Regions from separate parts of the Rhizobium sp. WYCCWR 11146 genome, predicted to be linked through region 2. Evidence: riboswitches for the same ligand, from Rfam matches in the RefSeq annotation. Region 2 holds a riboswitch; each other region holds the start of a gene.
The links. A riboswitch is a leader RNA that binds a small molecule or an ion and turns the genes downstream of it on or off. The one in region 2 is predicted to bind cobalamin.
Positions count from the first base shown of each region.

Region 1 (5,144 bases), on a different contig from region 2:
ACTTGTAGCCGATATAATAGCCGTGCACCGCCTCGTCGCGGATGATCAGCCGGATCATGTCGGCCGTGTTGGTCAGCTTGGCGCGGCTCGACCAATACATTGGCAGGTAGAAGCCGGAATAGAACAGGAAGCTTTCGAGGAAGACGCTCGCAACCTTCTTCTTCAACGGATCGCCGGAGCGATACTGCTCCATGATCAGCGCCGATTTCCGCTGCAGGAACTCGTTCTCCTCCGACCAGCGATAGGCATCGTCGACATCCGGCGTCGAGCACAGCGTCGAGAAGATCGACGAATAGGAGCGCGCATGCACCGCCTCCATGAAGGAGATGTTGGAAAGCACCGCCTCCTCATGCTGCGTCACCGCATCCTCCATCAGCCGGATGGAACCGACGCCATTCTGGATCGTGTCGAGCAACGTCAAGCCGGTGAAGACGCGGATGGTGAGCTGCTGCTCGGCCGGCGTCAGCGTCGCCCACGACGGAATGTCGTTCGAAAGCGGCACCTTTTCCGGCAGCCAGAAATTGCCGGTGAGCCGGTTCCAGACTTCGAGATCCTTGTCGTCCTCGATGCGGTTCCAGTTGATGGCGCGCACGCGGCTGACCGGCTTCAATTGCATGTTCATTGTGTTCCCTCTTGAGAAATGTGTCGGGATTTGCCCCTCATCCGCCTGCCGGCACCTTCTCCCCGCCAACGGGGCGAAGGGGATATGCCGCACCCTTTTCCGTCTTTATTGACGGTTCGTGTGGCAAGTCCCCTCTCCCCGTCAGAACGGGGAGAGGGTTAGGGTGAGGGGCAAATGCTCCGGAGCGAAATATCAATCACAGCGTACAGGATACGCAGCCCTGCACCTCGGTGCCGGACAGCGCCATCTGGCGAAGGCGGATGTAGTAGATCGTCTTGATGCCCTTCTTCCAGGCATGGATCTGCGCCTTGTTGATGTCGCGCGTCGTTGCCGTATCGCGGAAGAACAAGGTCAGCGACAGGCCCTGGTCGACATGCTGGGTCGCCGCCGCATAGGTGTCGATGATCTTCTCCGGCCCGATCTCGTAGGCGTCCTGATAATAGTCGAGATTGTCGTTGGTCATGAACGGCGCCGGATAGTAGACGCGGCCGATCTTGCCTTCCTTGCGGATCTCGATCTTCGAGACGATCGGATGGATCGAGGAAGTCGAGTGGTTGATATAGGAGATCGATCCCGTCGGCGGCACCGCCTGCAGGTTCTGGTTATAGAGGCCGGAGGCCATCACCGCCCTCTTCAACGCCGCCCAGTCTTCCTGTGTCGGAATGTGGATGCCTGACGTCTCGAACAGAGCCTTCACCGTCTCCGTCGCCGGCTCCCAGAGCTGCTCGGTATATTTGTCGAAATATTCGCCGGAGGCATATTTCGAATTCTCGAAGCCCTTGAAGCTCGTGCCGCGTTCGACCGCCAATAGGTTCGAGGCGCGGATTGCGTGATAGGTCACCGTATAAAAATAGATATTGGTGAAATCGACGCCTTCCTCGGAGCCGTAGAAGATGCGTTCGCGGGCGAGGTAACCGTGCAGGTTCATCTGGCCGAGGCCGATTGCATGGCTCTCGTCATTGCCCTTCTCGATCGAGGGAACCGAGGAAATGTGACTCATGTCGGAAACGGCCGTCAGCGCCCGGATCGAGGTCTCGATCGTCCTGCCGAAATCGGCCGAATCCATTGCCGCCGCGATATTCAGCGAGCCGAGATTGCAGGAAATATCCTTGCCGAGATGTTTGTAGGAAAGGTCGTCATTATATTCGCTCGCCTCGCTCACCTGCAGGATTTCCGAGCATAGATTGCTCATCGAAATACGCCCGGCGATCGGGTTCGCCCGGTTCACCGTGTCCTCGAACATGATGTAGGGGTAGCCGCTCTCGAACTGGATTTCGGCAAGCACCTGGAAGAATTCGCGCGCCTTGATCTTCTTCTTGGAGATGCGGGCATCATCCGCCATCTCGCGGTACTTTTCGGTCACCGAAATCTCGGTGAAGGGCACGCCATAGACGCGCTCCACGTCATAGGGCGAGAACAGATACATATCCTCGTTGTTCTTGGCGAGCTCGAAGGTGATATCGGGAACGACGACGCCGAGCGACAGCGTCTTGATGCGGATCTTCTCGTCGGCATTTTCGCGCTTGGTGTCGAGGAAGCGCATGACATCGGGGTGATGGGCGTTGAGATAGACGGCCCCTGCTCCCTGCCGCGCGCCGAGCTGGTTGGCATAGGAGAAACTGTCTTCGAGCAACTTCATGACAGGGATGATGCCCGAGGACTGGTTCTCAATATGCTTGATCGGCGCGCCCGCCTCGCGGATATTCGTCAGCGACAGCGCCACGCCGCCGCCGCGCTTCGACAATTGCAGCGCCGAATTGATCGACCGGCCGATCGATTCCATATTGTCCTCGACGCGGAGCAGGAAGCAGGAAACCAGTTCGCCGCGCTGCTTCTTGCCGGCATTGAGGAAGGTCGGCGTCGCCGGCTGGAAGCGGCCAGAAATGATCTCCTCGACCATGTCGCGGGCAAGGGCCTCGTCGCCGCGTGCCAAGGCCAGAGCCACCATGCAGATGCGGTCTTCGTAGCGCTCGAGATAGCGCTTTCCGTCGAAAGTCTTCAGCGTATAGCTGGTGTAGTATTTGAAGGCGCCGAGGAAGGTCGGGAAACGGAATTTCTTGGCATAGGCCTGGTCGAACAGATCCCGCACGAAATTGAAGGAATACTGGTCGAGAACCTCCTGCTCGTAATAGCCCTCGGTCACGAGGTAATCGAGCTTTTCCCTCAGATTGTGGAAGAACACCGTGTTCTGGTTCACATGCTGCAGGAAATATTGCTTGGCAGCCATTCGATCCTTGTCGAGCTGGATCCGCCCCTCATCGTCATAGAGGTTCAGCATCGCGTTCAGCGCATGATAGTCGAGCGTTTCCGCCGCTTTCAAAGGGCGTTCGCCGGCGGGATGAGCAAAAGTGTTATGCGGTTTTGCGCCCGCATCCCGCGTCAGAGGTGTTCCCGTGTCCAAAACCGTTCCATTCCGTGTTTGACGTTGGCTACGTCGTCTTCCGTGCCCAGCAGCTCGAACCTGTAGAGGTACGGCACCCGGCATTTCTGCGAGACCACGTCGCCGGCGAGCCCGTATGTCTCGCCGAAATTGCTGTTGCCCGCGGCGATCACGCCGCGGAGGTGTCCTCGGTTTTCCGCATCGTTGAGGAAACGGATCACCTGCTTGGGAACGGCGCCCTTGCCGCCGTCGCCGCTATAGGTCGGCACGATCAGCACGAAGGGTTCGCGGATATGGAACGCGTCTGCGCCACTTGGCGGAATGCGCGCCGCGCGCAGTCCGAGCTTGGCGACGAACCGATGGGTGTTCTCGGATCGGCTGGAATAATAGACGATCAGACCCATCGCCTTTCCTCAGGAAAGTGCGCTGATCATGTCGGGACGGAAGCCGGCCCAATGCTGCTCGCCGGCGATGACGACAGGCGCCTGCATGTAGCCGAGGCTGCGGACGCGATCGAGCGCTTCGGCATCCTGCGAGATATCGACGATGTCATAATCAACACCCAACCGGTCGAGGGCGCGGTAGGTGGCAGTGCACTGAACGCAGGCAGGCTTGCTGTAGACGGTAATGGTCATGATATTCCTCGTGACGACGCGATTGGGCGCAGGACATCGATCGGAAATCTGTCGATATCCGTCGAAAAATTCTCTGATGATTTGAGCTATGCGGCTGTTTAGCCGCTGGGCGTACTCCGCCCTCTACCTCGAGCGGGTGGCGGCCTGAACTGAGATACTGACATGACTTCACCCCGAAGTGGCTCAATACGAAGGTTTCAGGGGCGGAGGTTCGGGCCTGCGAAACGCGATGCGGAGATTCTCCGCAGCCATGCAACGCGACCTTCCGGACACCCCGCCCGTGGACGTTTCGTTCGAGGCAGGTCTCCTGGCTCACGGGTCAAAGCACCCTGCCCCAGCCTTCCCGGAGCATCATGCTCCAGTGACCTGAAATCGGACAGTTGCTCGCCGCTTACAGTTGCGGGGGCAGCTCCGGCATTGCCGCGCCATGATGGCGAAGCGCACCGAATTCCCGTCTTAGCCGTCGATCCTCACGAATCGACGGAACCTCGAACACTAGATATAGTACGCCAATCCAAATTCGCGTCAACGGATGGTTTGTGCATTGCGTTACGACAGGTTTGAAATCGCTACGTTCCTGTGAAAAACATGGCTAACCAAAGCTTAAAGAAAGCAGGCTGTGGAGAAAGTCCCGATGAGGAGAGCCTATCTATGGCCGGTCCCGCGATTTTCGATTCGAGATCGGGCCCGAATCGTTGACGAGAGATCCCACCGGTGACGAGCGCCGGAGGGATGACGTCAGGAATGTTCATATCTTTATTCGAAGCAGCCGCAGCGCATTGATCGTCACCAGCACGGTGGCGCCGGTATCGGCGAGGATCGCTGGCCAGAGCCCGGTAATGCCGGCGATCGTCGTCACCAGAAACACCGCCTTCAGCCCGAGTGCGATGGTGATATTCTGCAGGATGTTGCGCATCGTGCGTTTGGAAAGTTCGATCATTCGCGCCACGTCGCCGACGCGTCCGTGCAGCACGGCGGCATCCGCCGTCTCCAGTGCCACATCGGTGCCGCCACCCATGGCGATGCCGATATCGGCAGCGGCCAGCGCCGGAGCATCGTTGATGCCGTCGCCGACCTTGGCGACGATGAAACCCTGGCGCTTCAATTCGCCGACGACCCGCTGCTTGTCCTCCGGCATCATCTCGCCGCGCCAGTCGATGCCGAGCATGCCGGCAACGGCTGCTGCCGTCCGCTTGTTGTCGCCCGTCAACATCATCGCCTTGACGCCTGCTGATTTGAGGGCAGCGAGCCCGGCCTCGGCATCCTCACGCGGCTCGTCGCGCATGGCGATCAGGCCGGCTATAACACCGTTAACGAGCAGCACCGACACGCTCTTGCCCTCGTCGTTCAGCGCCGTGATGCGTGCATCCTGTTCCGCGCCGAGCGTCCCTCGCTCGCGGGCGGCAGTCGGCGACAGCAGATCCAGCGCCTCGCCGCCGACTTTGCCGCTGACACCCTTGCCCGGCAGCGCCTCCAGCTCGAAGGCCGGCGGCACGGGAACACCATC
Region 1 is NZ_JACCEY010000045.1:6,096-11,239, forward strand. It holds gene nrdF (class 1b ribonucleoside-diphosphate reductase subunit beta) at 1-622, opposite strand, end outside; gene nrdE (class 1b ribonucleoside-diphosphate reductase subunit alpha) at 819-3,023, opposite strand; gene nrdI (class Ib ribonucleoside-diphosphate reductase assembly flavoprotein NrdI) at 3,002-3,406, opposite strand; gene nrdH (glutaredoxin-like protein NrdH) at 3,416-3,637, opposite strand; cobalamin riboswitch at 3,917-4,143, opposite strand; gene HX899_RS34440 (heavy metal translocating P-type ATPase) at 4,386-5,144, opposite strand, start outside.
Region 1: linked by a shared signal. The riboswitch ahead of nrdH (glutaredoxin-like protein NrdH) and the one ahead of bluB (5,6-dimethylbenzimidazole synthase) in region 2 are both predicted to bind cobalamin.

Region 2 (5,144 bases):
CCACACCCATCGCCATGGAGATACGCTGGGCAACGGCATTGATCGCGGTTGCCTGGCTGCTGTCGGCGTCATCGACATCGCCAAAGGCCATGGCGTTGACGCCCGAGAAAGCCATGGAGCGGAACAGGCCGCCGATCAGCAGGCAGGCCATGATCAGGAACAGCGGCGTTTCGGCGGTGAAAAGGCCGTTGATGCCGAGGAAGATCGCCGCCAGCAAAGTGGTGATTGATATGACGGTGCGGAAGCCGAAGGCATTGAAGGTGCGCGAGGCGGCGAATTTCGAGCCCATGGAGCCGAGCGCGCTGACGAAGGTGACCGAGCCCGATTGCAGCGGCGTCAGGCCGAAGCCGAGCTGCAGCATCAATGGCATCAGGAACGGCAGGGCGCCGAGCCCCATGCGGAAATTCGAAGCGCCGAGGATCGCCGCCCGGAACATCGGGTAACGGAACATCTTCGGATCGAGAAGCGGATAGGGCACGCGGCGGGCATGCAGGAGGTAGAGGAGGCCGGCAAGAATGCCGATCGCAACCGTGACGTAACCGTAGATGACGGGCACGGCCGGCAGGCTGATGACCGACACGCCGAAGACGAAGCCGGAGAAGCCGATGCCGCAAAGGAAGAATCCGGGGAAGTCCATCGGCCGCGGACTGCGTGGCTCCACCGCCGGCAGGAAACGGGTGACGAGGATGATGCCGAGCACGCCGATCGGGACGTTGATCCAGAAGATCCAATGCCAGGTGAGATAGGTGGTGAGGAAACCGCCGATCGGCGGCCCCATGATCGGGCCAATCAAAGCGGGAATGGTAAGCCAGGCCATGGCATCGACGAGTTCGTGGCGGGGCGTTCCCCGGACCAGCAGCAGGCGGCTGACCGGCGTCATCATCGAGCCGCCGGCGCCCTGGATCAGGCGCGAGACGACGAAGGCCGTGATCGAGTTGGAAAAGGCGCAGGCGATCGAGCCGATCATGAAAACAAAGATCGCCATGCGGAAGATGTTGCGCGCACCGAACCGATCGGACATCCAGCCGCTGATCGGGATGAAGATCGCCAGCGCCACGAGATAGCTGGTGACGGCGAGCTTCAGCGCGATCGGCGAGGTGCCGATATCGGCGGCGATTGCCGGCAGGCTGGTGGCGATCACGGTCGAATCCATCTGTTCCATGAACAGGGCGACCGCAAGGATCATGGGTGTGAGGCGGGGCACGGGCAACCGGGATGCTGCGATGGACAGTCACAGTCCATACGCCTTCGGTGGTGATAAGGCCATAGAAACTGTCGGTGAAGGGGCTTGCCTAGCCGCTTCAAACCGACGCGGGTGGGTGACGAAACGGGATCGTACGTCTTGTTTCCTTTTGTCCTCCCAAGGGTTTGAGGTAGGAACTGAGGCTGCGGCTTGCGCTCTCTTCTCCCCAGCGGGGAGAAGGTGGCCCGAAGGGTCGGATGAGGGGGCTGCACGGCTCCCCTTCATCATTGCCCTTCGCTTACGCTCAGCGCATTCGCGGCTTTGCCGCTCACCCCCCCTCAACCGCCTGCCGGCACCTCTCCCCGCTGGGGAGAAGAGATTCGTGGCACCGCAGCGCTCCCTTTTGCCGGCGGAAGAGAGGGACAGGCGGCACCGCGCGGCCTCCGGCTTGACTGCGACATCGGCCCAGCTTGCCGCTGCCGCGCTTTCCTGAAATAGATGCGCCGTCAGGTGCCCGCCGATAAGGCGGGAGAATCGGGAATCCGGTGCAAGACCGGAACGTGCCCAACGCTGTAAGGCCGACGCTTGCCGCTTCATCATGCCACTGGCCTTTTGCCGGGAAGGCTGCGGCAGACGGATGACGCCGAGTCAGAAGACCGGCCTGGCAAGATAGACCGATCCGCGCGGACAGCGGGGCGGTCGCGTTGTTGGGGATTTGACGATGCGACCCTTTGATGAGGATGCCCTTTCGGCGGCGTCCGGTTTTTCCTTGGCCGAACGCGAGGCCGTCTATCACGCGATCATGACGCGGCGCGACGTTCGCAGCCAGTTCCTGCCCGATCCCTTGCCTGATGATGTTGTGCAGCGGCTGCTGACGGCCGCTCACCACGCACCATCCGTCGGCTTCATGCAGCCGTGGAATTTCATTCTGGTGAAAAGTGCCGCTGTCCGGACGCGCATCCAGGACGCGTTTGCGAGGGCCAACGAGGAGGCGGCGCTGATGTTCGAAGGCGAGCGGCGGCAGGCCTACCGATCGCTCAAGCTCGAAGGCATCGTCGAGGCGCCGCTCGGCATATGCGTGACCTGCGATCCTACCCGCAGCGGCAGCGTGGTGCTGGGGCGCACCCACAATCCGAAGATGGATTCATACTCGACCGTCTGCGCCATCCAGAATCTCTGGCTTGCGGCACGGGCGGAAGGGGTCGGCATCGGCTGGGTCAGCATTTTTCGTGAAGGCGACCTGAAAACCATTCTCGGCATACCCGAGCATATCGAAGTGGTCGCCTGGCTCTGTGCCGGTTTCGTCGACCGGCTCTATGAGGAGCCGGAACTCTCCGTCAAAGGCTGGCGGCAGCGGCTACCGCTCGAGGAACTCGTCTTTCATGATGGATGGGGACTGAACACCTAGAGCGCATCGCGTTCTTTCGATGCCAATATCGCCGACGCCGTGCGAGGCCGAGATATCTTTATTCCTGACCTTCATATCGATACGCTGAAGGCGAATCCCGGAATTGGATATTCGGCTATCGGCGGCTCAATCGGAGGATAACGGCCCAATGAACATGATCGACTTGAAGGAGCGCATCATCGTGATCACAGGCGGTGCGCGCGGCATCGGCTACGCTATCGCAGAGCGCGTCATCCAGTCTGGTGGCAAGGTGGCCATCTGGGACCTGAACGAAAACATGGCCAAGGACAGCGCTTCCGCTCTCGGATCTGGCACGGTCGCTTTCGGCGTCAACGTCGCAGATCCCGTATCAGTGAAAAACGCGGCGGCGACGACCGAGGAGATTTTTGGCCGTATCGACGGCCTCGTTAATTCCGCCGGGATTACCGGTCCGGTAAAGCCCACGATCGAATACGATGTCAGTGAGTGGACAGACGTCGTCGATGTCTGCCTCACGGGAACCTTCAATTGTTGCCGGCACGTCGTTCCGGTCATGTTAAAGCGCGACTATGGGCGGATTGTGAACATCTCCTCGGTTGCGGGCAAGGAAGGAAATCCGAACATCGCTGCCTACAGCGCAGCGAAAGCTGGTGTGCTGGGCTTCACCAAGTCGCTTGGCAAGGAACTCGCAAAGACAGGAATCGCCGTGAACGCGGTAACGCCAACCACGGCAAAGACACCTATATTGGACGGGCTGACATCCGAGTTTATCGAATATATGCGCGTCCGCATTCCGCGCGACCGTTTCGTCGAACTTGGTGAGATCGCTTCGATGGTCGTCTGGCTGCTCTCCGAGGAGAACTCCTTCACGACCGCATCGACGTTCGACCTGAGCGGCGGTCGTACGACCTACTGACCATGCTCAAGCGACCCGCATTAACATCCCGCCGCACGTTCACGTGACATCGCCGTCATCTCATGCACCCTGGCACAACGCCGCTATGGCTCCGCCACCGCAGTTCCAGCTGTTCAATCACTGCTGCTGTTGCGGCTGCGGGCCCGGTGTTGCCGGATTGGCGAGGTCGATCGAGCCCTGATCGCCGGCCAGAAACTGCGGGCCGACCTGACGGACGCGGTTCTGCGTCGGATCGTAGGGGCGCTCGGGGACGGATGGTTGCGGCGCAGCTGCCGCGGCATCCTTCGCCGGGGGATTGGTGCGGATGGTGGTGATCGAGCCCTGCTGCGGCGGTTCGCTTACCGCCTGCTTGCCGCGCATCTCCTCATAATAGGCTGTAAGATTGCAGGCGCAGGAGGATTTTTCCCCGGGCGTGCGGTTCTTGTAGGCAAAGGCATTTTTCATGGCGCTGTAGGGAGTGCCCGTTGCGACCGAGATCATGTTCGAGGCTTCGGTGCTCGTCACGTCACGATAGAACAGTTCGGTCTCGACGCCTGGGCACATCTTGGCGCAGGTCTGGGCGTCGCGGCCGAAATCGACCGACGTGGCGTTCGAGCTGATCGGGAAGAAGCCGCCGTCGCAGCTGCGCACGCACATGGTGCTGACCGGGGAGAGCATCTCCGCCCGTGGCACGCCGTAACGCGGATCGATCTCTTCACCGCCGAGCGGAATGAAGGTATCGGTGCGCATCGCCTGTTCCTCGACGCTCGGAGCCGGCTCGTTGGCGCTGCGATCGCTCGGGGCATAGAAGTTTTCGCTGTTGCAGCCATTGTGGTCGAGGGCGGCGATCAGTTCGCGGCGCGTGCCGTCAGCGGCGCCATTCTGGCCGGCCAGCTCGTTGCGGCGGTCCTGGAGATAGCGGATATTGTCGATCATGCGGGCTTCGGACTGCGAGAGTTCGGCGCAATAATCGGCATTCTCGCTGCCGATCACGACCATGCTGCCTGAGGTGCAGCCATTGCTGCGCAGCTCGTTGCGAACTTTGCGCAGCTCGAGGTTCTGCTCGGCCATGGCGCTGGAATATTGGCGGGCTTCCGGGCCGTTGCCATTGCCGATCGATCGCGGCAAGTCGGCGAGGCGGCCGCGCAGGTCCTCACAGACGGCGCTGCTTTGCGCGGCGGCAGGCGCCGCAAAGGCAAGGAGAAGGGCAAGAGACAGGTTTCGGCGTTTCACGGCGTCGTCCCGGAATGAGCAAAGAATCGATCGGTCGATTGCGGCCTCGATCGCCGCGGGTTTCTCTTAGGGTATTTCTCTTAATAAGCTGGGATAAATTCCTACCGTATTTTCGCGATTTTATCCAGCGGACCGCCAGAGACCCAATGTTCGATTATGAAGAGGCTGCCGATGGTAATCAACGAGGCCACGTGCTCCACTCCAATCTCCTCAGTCGCTTGGGGAACGTACTCATATCCGGACGTCGAAAATGACAGGTATTGCCAACGAACTCAGCTCCCCCGCAACGACAGTCGGGCTGCCGGAAACCCAGCACGGCTTCCACGTCTTCGTGGACGGTTGTTATGAACCCGGTTCTGGGCACGGAGGCTGGGCATTCGTCGTTTATCGCGATGCGGCGGAAATCGCGTCCGGCTTCGGTGGCGCCGAAGATTCCGCCAATAATT
Region 2 is NZ_JACCEY010000024.1:569,950-575,093, forward strand. It holds gene HX899_RS22570 (MFS transporter) at 1-1,186, opposite strand, end outside; cobalamin riboswitch at 1,675-1,863, shown strand; gene bluB (5,6-dimethylbenzimidazole synthase) at 1,905-2,591, shown strand; gene HX899_RS22580 (SDR family NAD(P)-dependent oxidoreductase) at 2,740-3,486, shown strand; gene HX899_RS22585 (DUF2865 domain-containing protein) at 3,604-4,698, opposite strand; gene HX899_RS22590 (ribonuclease H) at 4,949-5,144, shown strand, end outside.

Region 3 (5,144 bases), 410 kb from region 2:
CTCATGCATGTCGCCGGAAAATGCCCAGCGGTTTTGGCAGGACGGCATGCATGAAGAGACAGCGCCGGCCTTGTGACCGCTGGCGATCCTGTGGCCGAAAGCGAGGTCGAAGGTCTCCGACCGTCTCGACCAACAATCCCGGATCCCCTCCTTGAGATCGAAATTCCCGGCCATCCGTCAATCCATGACGTATTGGATATGATGCCGGCCATGCACGGCCGATTTCTGGACATGGGCGCGAACGCCGAAGACCCGGCCGATCATATCCTCGGTCAGCACCTCCTCCGGCGCGCCGGAGGCGACGATCTCGCCTTTCTGAAGCACCGCCAGCCTGTCGCAGAACATCGCCGCCAGATTGAGGTCGTGCAGCGCGACGATGCAGGTGATGCCGAGCTTCGAAATCAGCGAGAGAATGTCGAGCTGATGCTGGATATCGAGATGGTTGGTCGGCTCGTCGAGCAGCAGTTCGCTCGGCGCCTGCGCCAGCGATCTGGCAATATGGACGCGCTGGCGCTCGCCGCCCGACAGCGTCTGCCAGAGCTGGCCCGCCCTCTCCTGCATACCCACCCGCGACAGGGCCTCGTCGACGGCGGCGTCGTCTCCGGCACCCCAGGACGACAACAGCCCGCGATGCGGCGTGCGGCCGAGCCGCACCACGTCGCGCACGGTCAATTGCGTATCGGTCGTCGACTGCTGCTCGACGAAGGCGACGCGACGCGCAAGGGCTGCGCGCGGCAGCGAGGAAATGTCGTCGTCACCCAGCCGGATGATGCCGCTGCGAACCCTGCGCAGCCGGCAGATCAATCTGAGAAGGCTCGACTTGCCGGAACCGTTCGGCCCGAGCAGACCGAGCACCTTGCCCTTTTCCACCGTCAGGCTGACGCCGTTGACGATGACGATATTACCGGCGGCAAAGCTCACCTCGTCGATGCTGATGCTCATGCCTTCCCCCGCACACGATAGAGGATGACGGCGAAGGCCGGTGCGCCGAAGAGCGCGGTGACGACCCCGATCGGCAGGATCTGCTGCGGGATGATGATGCGCGAAATAATATCGGCGCCGACCATGTAGATCGCGCCGCCGAGCGCCGTTGCCGGCAGCAGCCGCCTATGCGCCGGCCCGACGAGGAAGCGGGCGGCATGGGGGATGACGAGGCCGACGAAGCCGATCGAACCCACCATGCTGACGACGCTTGCCGTCATCGCCGCCGTCATGGCGAACAGCACGATCTGGACGCGGCGTACGGCAATGCCGAGCGAGGCGGCGGCATCCGTGCCGAAGGCGAAGGCGTCGAGCGCCCGCACATGGGCCATGCAGATGACGAAGCCGGCAAGCGCGATTGGCACCGACAGATAGACATCGGGCCAGCGCACGCCGCTGAGCGAACCCAGCAGCCAGAACAGGATGCCGCGCGCCTGCTCGGCATTCGCCGATGTCGTCACGATGTAGGAGGTTAGTGCATTGAAGAGCTGCGAACCGGCGACGCCGCACAGGATGATGCGCTCACCGGTTCCCCCCGCACCCGTCGCCAGGATGCCGACCAGCAAAAAGGCAATGACCGCACCGATGAAGGCGCCGCTCGACAGGCCGAGAACACCGTAGCCGGAACCGAGGATCATCACGCAGACGGCCCCCGTCGAGGCACCGGCGGAGATGCCGAGCACGTAGGGTTCGGCCAGCGGATTGCGCAGCAGCGCCTGCAGGATCGCGCCCGAAAGCGAGAGCGACGCGCCGGCGCTGGCCGCGACGAGCGCGCGGCTCAGACGATAATCCCAGACGATGCCCTGGTGGATGCGGCTGAGCTCGAAATCCGTTCCGAACAGACGGTTCGAAATCGCCTCCGCCGTCGTCGCAAGCGGGATCGCGATCTCGCCGATCGAAACGGCAAGACTGACCATCAGCCCGAGCAGGAGAAGTGCCGCCGTGGTGAGCGCGGCAAGCGCCCACCATCCCTGTTGCCTGACCGACACTGCCTTCACTGCGCCAGGCCGAAGGACTTGATGCCGTTCGCCAATGTCTCGATACCGTCGATCGTGCGGATCGTCGGGTTCATCGACTGCGCGTCCATCATCACGAAGTGCTTGTTTTTGACCGCGTCCAGCTCCTTGGTCACAGGATCGTTCTCGAGGAAATCGACCTTGACCTTGGGATCGTCAGCGGCGTAACGGCGGCGGTCCATGGTCGCGAGCACGATGACGGCAGGGTTAGCCTGGGCGATGGTTTCCCAACCGACCAGCGGCCATTCCTCTTCCGTGGTGACGACGTTCTTCGCACCGATCGTCTTCAGAATATAGGCGGGCGCGCTGTTCTTGCCGGCGATGAAGGCGTCGCCATTGACCTCCTTGCTGGAGAACCAGAAGACGACGGGCAGGTTCTTGCCCGACGCGCCTGATATCGAGGCGACGGCATCCGACTCGCGCTTCTTCAGCTTGGAAATCAGCGCATCGCCGCGCTCCTTGACGTCGAAGATCTCCGAGAGCTCGGCGATTTCCCGGTAGATCAGGTCCATCGTGAACAGCTCCTTGCGCACGCCGTCGCCGCCATCAGTGTTGACCTTGGCGACGCAATCGGCCGGCGCGAGATAGGTATTGATCCCGAGATCCTTGAATTGCTCCCGCTTGCCGACCGAGCCCTGCGCGCCGACATGCCATTCGAACTCGGCCGTCACCAGGTCGGGCTCCTGCCCGACGACGGATTCGAAGCTCGGGTCGTTGTCGGCAAGCCGCTTTATCTTGCTGTTGGCCTCGGCATATTGCGGCAGGACGGGACCGACCCAGACGGCCGTTCCGGCGATCTTGTCGGCAAGGCCGAGCGAGAAGAGCACTTCGGTCATGCCCTGACCGATCGAAACGACTTTGGATGGCGCCTTTTCGAAGGTCACCTGCTGGCCGCAATTGGTGATGGTCAAGGGATATCGGGTCGCGGCAAGGCTTGGTGCCGCAAAGCCGGCGAGCCCGAAGGCAAATGTCATGGTGGCGAGAATCTGGCGCATGGAAAACCTCGATGAAGGGAAAATCACGGCCGTTCCGCGCATATGCGCGGACCGAAAGCACGCTTAGGCGTGCACTAGCCGCAGGAGGCCCAATCGAGACGGATGCATGCCGGAATTCGGCGAAGGTTCAGCAGGTCAATCATATCTGTTCCTTGTCCGGGCATCCCCGCCCGGTTGATTGGATCGTGATTGACGGCAGGTCTCCTGGCTTGCGGATATCCGTCGTTTCATCCTCCTTCCCGCGATATCTCGCAGTGGCAGGGCCATGAGCCCTTCAGAGATGGCCAGTCGCTGGCCACTCCTGAGATGATCGACAATCCGCTTACAGTTGCGGGGGCAGCCACGGTCTCGGTCCCTACTGGGTCATCCTCACCGTGTTCCCTATTAATCCCCTTGGAGTCATCTTCAGGGAACCGTCGCACCCAGTTACGTCGCCGGCCCGCCCGGCGTCAATAACTATTCCCGCGTGTCATGCCGCCTCACCGACAAATGCGCTTCATGCCGTCTCACCGCGCAAACCGCCGGTTGCCAGAAGACGTTTGACAGCAATGCTGCCATTATGGCATTAATACTGCCATGAATAAAGTGACACCGCCTCGACCCACGGCCCGCGAAGAGTTGGCGACCATCACGCAGGACCGCATCATGGAAGGTCTTGCCGCCCTGTTGCGCGCCGGTAGCGACGAGGTCACCTTCGATCTCGTCGCCCGCCAGTCCGGCGTGCCGCAGCGCACGCTTTATCGCTATTTCGCCAACAAGGAGACACTGCTCGCCGCGTTCTGGCACTGGGTGAATGCGCTGATCGCCGTGCCGGCGCTGCCGGCTTCGCCTGAGCAAGTAGTGGCGCATATTCCCGAGCTCTTTTCTGCCTTCGACCGCGACGAGCCGCTGGTGAGAGCGATGCTGCACAATCCTCATGGTCGCGCGGTGAGGCTCGCCCATGCCGAGGCGCGGCGCGAGAAGTTTTCGATCGCGCTGCGCGATGTCACCGGGACGATTCCCGCAGAAGATGCCCGGCATCTGCTCGCCGCTGTGACAGCGCTCTGCTCTGCTTCGGGATGGGAGAGCATGAAAGATAACTGGAGCCTGTCGGGCGCTGAAGCCGCGAAGGCCGCGCAATGGGCCGTGCAGGCCCTGATCGACGATGCACGCCGGCGTTCCCGCGGGACCGAGGCCCGCCAGCCGGCAACAATGGAAGGAGACGCGCGATGATTCATCACATGTCGTTCGGCGTGCGCGATCCCGGTCGCGTCGCCCGGGTGCTGGCGGAGCTCATGGAGGCGACCGCGCTGCGGGCGCCGACCCCGCCCTTTCCCCATGACGCCTGGCTCGTCGTATCGGGCGATACGCAAGGCTCCTTCCTCGAAATCCTGCCCGCAACCGCGGTCTTCGATCCGGACGCACCGCTCGGCATCCGCCAGCGCCCGGCGACCTTCGAGCCGGTCACCGCCCACGTGCTGGTCAGCGCCGCGGTAGACGCCGCGTCGATCGAGACTGCCGCCGCCCGCGAAGGCTGGTGCGCCGAGCAGGTGGAAACCGGCCTCTTCCGGATCGTCAAGCTCTGGGTCGAGGACAACGTCCTGGTCGAATTCCTGGCAAAGGGTGAAGCCGATCGTTACATCGAAGCCTTCGGCCCCGCGGGCCTTCCCTCCCTCGACGGCAAATTGCGGGACCTCGAGGCAAAGCTTGGCGATGCCCTCGCGCAGAAGCTGCCGCCTGGCGTGCTGGAAAAAGCGCTGGGACATCCGCAGGCGTAGTCGTTGCCGGACCTGCGTCACGACGGATTGCGGAAGGCAGGCCCCGACATAGTTTTGGCGCCACCGATTTCAACGAGGTTTGATGTAGCAATGAGCAATCCGGATAGCACCGATCTCGCCGCCGCCGGGATAGACGCGATTCGCCAAGCAGCCGAGCAAGGCGATGCGCAAGCACAATTTGAATTGGGCCACATCACCGCACGAGGTGAAGGTGTCACCCGCGATAAAACAGAAGGCGCGGGATGGCTTCAGAAAGCCGCCGAACAAGGTCATGCCGACGCGCAATTCCTCCTGGCGGGCCTCTATCTCATGGGGGACGGAGTTGCACAGAGCGCGCCCGAAGGCTGCGAGTGGCTTGACAAATCCGCCAATCAAGGCCACGCCGACGCGCAATA
Region 3 is NZ_JACCEY010000024.1:163,871-169,014, reverse strand. It holds gene HX899_RS20620 (ABC transporter ATP-binding protein) at 178-942, opposite strand; gene HX899_RS20615 (iron ABC transporter permease) at 939-1,979, opposite strand; gene HX899_RS20610 (ABC transporter substrate-binding protein) at 1,976-2,992, opposite strand; cobalamin riboswitch at 3,169-3,425, opposite strand; gene HX899_RS20605 (TetR/AcrR family transcriptional regulator) at 3,638-4,204, shown strand; gene HX899_RS20600 (hypothetical protein) at 4,201-4,749, shown strand; gene HX899_RS20595 (tetratricopeptide repeat protein) at 4,840-5,144, shown strand, end outside.
Region 3: linked by a shared signal. The riboswitch ahead of HX899_RS20610 (ABC transporter substrate-binding protein) and the one ahead of bluB (5,6-dimethylbenzimidazole synthase) in region 2 are both predicted to bind cobalamin.

Region 4 (5,144 bases), 160 kb from region 2:
CGGAAAATCGCCGGTGATTTCAAGCGCCAGGAACGTCATGGTCAGCGGCCCGCCGATGACGGCGACGGCAAGCGAACTCATGCCGACCACGGCATAGATGACGGGCGTCAGCGTCGCATCGGCGAAATAGGGGCCGCAATAGGCGAAGAGTTTGCCGAGCAGGGCGCCCATGAACAGTGAGGCGAAGAACAGCCCGCCCCTGAAGCCGGAGCCGATCGAGATCGCCGAGGCGAAGGATTTCAAGAGGAAGAGGCCGATCAGCGTCGGGATCGCCACCTCATGGGAAAGGTTGAGATGCAGCGCGCCGTGGCCGGCCGAGAGCACCTGAGGCGAGATCATCGCCAGCAGCCCGACGATGATGCCGCCAAGCGCCGGGCGGAAGGGTGGGGCGATCGAACTCTTGCGCGCCAGCTCCTCGACAAAGGCGACGCCCTGCATGATCAGGATGCCCACACCGGCGCAGAAAGCGCCGAGCAGAAGTGCTGGGATATAATCGGCCGGCACGACCGAGCCGAAGCTGCCGATATCGATGGTGAAATCGCTACCCGCAAGCAGCCTTGCGATCAGGGTGGAGACAAGGGCGGAGACGACGACGGGAGTCAGCGAGACGATCGTATAGGTGCCGATGATCAGCTCGAAAGCATAGAAAGCGCCGGTCAGCGGCGCGTTGAAGGCGGCGGCGATGGCGCCCGCCGCGCCGCAGCCAACAAGGGTGCGCAGGTCCGAGCGGCGAAGCTGCAGCTTCAGGCCGAATTTCGACGCGAGCCCGGCGGCAAGCTGGGTATAGCCGGCCTCCAGTCCGACCGAGGCGCCGAAACCGTTGGAGATCAGGTTCTGCACGGCAACGATGATGCTGTCGGTCAAGGACAGGCGGCCGCCATGCAGCGCATTGGCCTCGATCGGGTCGACCATCGGTTTCTTGCGGCGTTTCGCCAGCACTAGAAGCAACAGGCCGAGCAGAGCGCCGCCGATAACCGGGGCGGTGAGCAGCAGCAGCTTGTTCTCGATCTCGGACGAGCTCAACCGTTCGCTGTCGGCGATGCCGAAGACCAGCTGATGCAGCTCGTTGGAGACGTAGCTCATGCCGGTGACGGCGAGACCTGAGATGACGCCGACGACGGCGCCTGCCAGCGACAGGCCGACCTCGCTACGGCGGGCCAGCGCCCGCAGGCGTCCCGGATCGAAGAAAACACGCAGCGCGCGGAAACGGCGCCGATCCAATTTCATAAGCATGGCTAGACAACTAGGCGGGGAGAGGCCCGGTCAAGGGGCGGAGATGGTCGCGCAGTCCGCTTGCGATGCAATTGCGGCGAAAAGCCGGCGGTTGGAACAAATTTCGATGAAGTAAGTCTCTGATAAATGACGATATTTTAGATGGGGTAAGTCGTGTTTGAGTAGCCGCATCTCGGAACCAGCGATCGGGTGGCCGCCAAGGCCGGTTGACTTCATCCCTGCGCTTGCCTAACCATCCCGATAACGGATGGTCGACTGACCATCCTGACATAACGGATGGTTCCGGATCGGTGTTGCGCCCTTCCGGATGAAAAGGGAATGTGAAGGGGCGGACCCAAGCCGGGCGCCTTCATCACAGCCGACCCCGCGACTGTAGAGCGGTCAGGGTCTTCCATCCGGCATCAGGCCCTTCCGGCCGGCGGCTTGCAATAATGCAGGCGGGCGGGATGGGCGACATGCCGGAAAAGCCACTGGATATGCATGGTGATCAACCGGGGTCGGACGCCTCTCAAGTCTACGAATCGTCCACCTTTTCACTAATGCAGCCGGGAAGGCGAGGATGATCCGCTGGCACGATCAGGGCGACCGGTTTCCGGTCTGCCCCGATCGCGGCCGATAACCGCGAGCCAGGAGACCTGCCATGCGTGCCGGGCGAGAAGCCCACACCTGGGTATTATGCCCGTTGCCAGCACGGAGGTTGTCTTGGCTGAACGATTGAATTCGGCGCGGCTTGGTGCGGCGCACGCCACGCCTCCAAGCAGCGCTGCAAGAGGAGTGTTTTCGGCCGCTTATGTCGAATGCTGGGTACCCCCCTCTGTCCTGCCGGACATCTCCCCCACAAGGAGGGAGATCGGCAAGCAGCACGACCGTCGTCCTACATCAATTGTTTGGAGAAAAGCTCTCGGCGATTCAATCTCCCCCTTTGTGGGGGAGATGTCCGGCAGGACAGAGGGGGGCGTCACACCCTCAGTAGCCGAGAAAGGTGCATTCGGAGCAAGCCACGACTACGCACTCTCCCCGAGGGGCGTTTGAGTATGACCGCCACCTTCATCCTCGGCGGCGCACGCTCCGGCAAATCCCGTTTCGCCGAATCCCTCGTCACAGCGACCGGCCTCGACCGTCACTATGTCGCGACCGGGCGTGCCTGGGACGAGGAGATGCAGGCGCGCATCACCCAACACAAGGCCGACCGGGGTCCGTCCTGGACAACGCATGAAGAGCCGCTCGATCTGGTCGGTAAACTCGCCGCCATAGACGGCGAAGGGGGCATCGTGCTGGTCGATTGCCTGACGCTCTGGGTCACCAATCTGATGATGGAGGAGCGGAATATGGCGGCGGAATTTGCAGCCCTTGCCGATTTCCTGCCCGCCGCGAAGGCGCGGCTCGTTTTCGTTTCCAACGAGGTCGGTCTCGGTATCGTGCCCGACAATCGCATGGCGCGGGATTTTCGCGATCATGCCGGCCGGCTGCACCAATCGATCGCGGCGAAGGCCGCCGAAGTTTATTTCATCGCGGCAGGCCTGCCGCTGAAAATGAAGGGTTAAGTCTATGAACCAGCAGAAGATTCCCGCAACCGTCATCACCGGCTTCCTCGGCGCCGGCAAGACGACGATGATCCGCAACCTGCTCACCAATGCCGGCGGCAAGAAGATTGCGTTGATCATCAACGAATTCGGCGATCTCGGCGTCGACGGCGACGTGCTGAAGGGCTGCGGTGCGGAGAATTGCACCGAGGACGATATCATCGAGCTGACCAATGGCTGCATCTGCTGCACCGTTGCGGACGACTTCATTCCGACGATGACGAAGCTGCTCGAGCGCGAGCAGAGGCCCGACCATATCGTCATCGAGACTTCGGGCCTTGCTTTGCCGCAGCCGCTGGTCGCCGCCTTCAACTGGCCTGATATCCGCACGCAGGTGACTGTCGACGGCGTCATCACGGTGGTCGATAGCGCCGCCGTCGCCGCCGGGCGTTTTGCCGATGACCATGATGCTGTCGATGCGCGCCGCGCCGAGGACGAGTCGCTCGATCACGAAAGCCCGATCGAGGAGCTGTTCGAGGACCAGCTTACCTGCGCCGACCTCATCGTGCTCAACAAGACAGACCTGATCGACGCTGCCGGCCTTATCAGGGTGCGCGACGAGGTCGCCTCCCGCACGGTGCGCAAGCCCGTGATGATCGAAGCGAAGAACGGCGAAGTGTCGGCCGGTATCCTGCTCGGTCTCGGCATCGGCACAGAGGACGATGTCGCCAATCGCAAGTCGCATCACGAGCTGGAGCACGAGGACGGCGCGCCGCACGACCATGACGAATTCGACAGCTTCGTCGTCGAGCTCGGACCGATTGCCGATCCCGTCGGCTTCGTCGAAGCGCTGAAGAGCATCATTGCCGCCCATGACGTGCTGCGCCTCAAGGGTTTCGTCGATGTGTCAGGCAAGCCTATGCGCCTGCAGCTCCAGGCCGTCGGCAGCCGCATCGATCACTATTTCGACCGCGCCTGGACGCCAAGCGAAAAGCGCGCCACGCGCCTTGTCGTCATCGGCCTGCACGAGATGGATCAGGGCGCTGTGAGGGCGGCGATCGAAGCGCTGGCGTAACCCGATGCATCTGCTTCTGGCCCAGCAGGGAACGATCAGCGACGGCGAGGAGGCAATCGATCTCGGGCAGACGCCGGGCGAAATCCTTTTCCTGTCGGCTGCCGACAGCGAGCTTGCCGCGATCGCGGCCGCCCATCGCGACCGTGGGGCGGGGCCTTCGCTGCGGCTCGCCAGCCTGATGAGCCTGAAGCATCCGATGTCTGTCGACACCTATGTCGAGCGCACCGCGCGGCATGCCAAGTTGATTGTCGTGCGGGCGCTCGGGGGCGCCAGCTATTTCCATTATGCGCTGGAAGCGCTGCATGCGGCAGCGTCCCGCGCCGGGGCGCTGATTGCGGTGTTGCCGGGCGATGCTAAGCCGGATGCGGGGCTTGTGCCTTTCTCCAATATTGATCTCGACGATCTCAACGCGCTCTGGGCCTATCTGATTGAGGGCGGCGATGCCAATGCGCGGGCCTTTCTCGATTATGCCGGGGCGATGTTGGCAGGCACGGAGAAGCCGGCACCGGCGGCACCTTTGATGAAAGCCGGTATCTGGTGGCCGGGGCGTGGACTGATCGGGGTTGAGGAGTGGCGGCTGGTTTCTGCTGCCGTGGTGTCTTCGCGTGTGGCTGTCCGTTTGTCGGTTGAGCTAGGGACACCCCCCTCTGTCCTGCCGGACATCTCCCCCACAAGGGGGGAGATCGGCAAGTCGCTTGGGCTTCCCACAAAAGAAACGCTTGAAGACGCGGCACCTTCTGCAGAGGATATGGAACGAGACCTCTCATCCTCGATCTCCCCCCTTGTGGGGGAGATGTCCGGCAGGACAGAGGGGGGTATCTCAAACTCGGCAGAGAAGATGGGATTCGAACCCACATCTTCCCCCATCGTCGCCATCAGCTTCTACCGCGCCTTGGTGCAGAGCGGCGAGACGGGGCCGATAGAAGCTCTCATCGGAGCGCTGACGACACTCGGCCTGCGCCCGCTGCCGGTCTTTGCCTATAGTCTCAAGGATCCCATCTCCACAGGCATTCTCGAAAGCGTGTTTTCGGTGCTGAAACCCGATGTCGTCATCAACACGACCGGCTTTGCCGTCTCGGCACCGGGTGCGGACCGGCAGCCGACGGTGTTGGAAGCGAACGAGGCAGTCGTGTTGCAGGCGATCCTGTCGGCCTCGTCGAGGGAGGCATGGGCGGCTTCCTCGCAAGGCCTGTCGGCGCGCGATCTCGGTATGAACGTGGCGCTGCCTGAAGTCGATGGCCGGGTGCTGTCGCGGGCGATCTCCTTCAAGACGGCGGCGCGCTACGATGCTGCCGTCGAGACGAATATTGTCG
Region 4 is NZ_JACCEY010000024.1:409,796-414,939, forward strand. It holds gene HX899_RS21785 (chloride channel protein) at 1-1,233, opposite strand, end outside; cobalamin riboswitch at 1,494-1,891, shown strand; gene cobU (bifunctional adenosylcobinamide kinase/adenosylcobinamide-phosphate guanylyltransferase) at 2,268-2,777, shown strand; gene cobW (cobalamin biosynthesis protein CobW) at 2,782-3,831, shown strand; gene cobN (cobaltochelatase subunit CobN) at 3,836-5,144, shown strand, end outside.
Region 4: linked by a shared signal. The riboswitch ahead of cobU (bifunctional adenosylcobinamide kinase/adenosylcobinamide-phosphate guanylyltransferase) and the one ahead of bluB (5,6-dimethylbenzimidazole synthase) in region 2 are both predicted to bind cobalamin.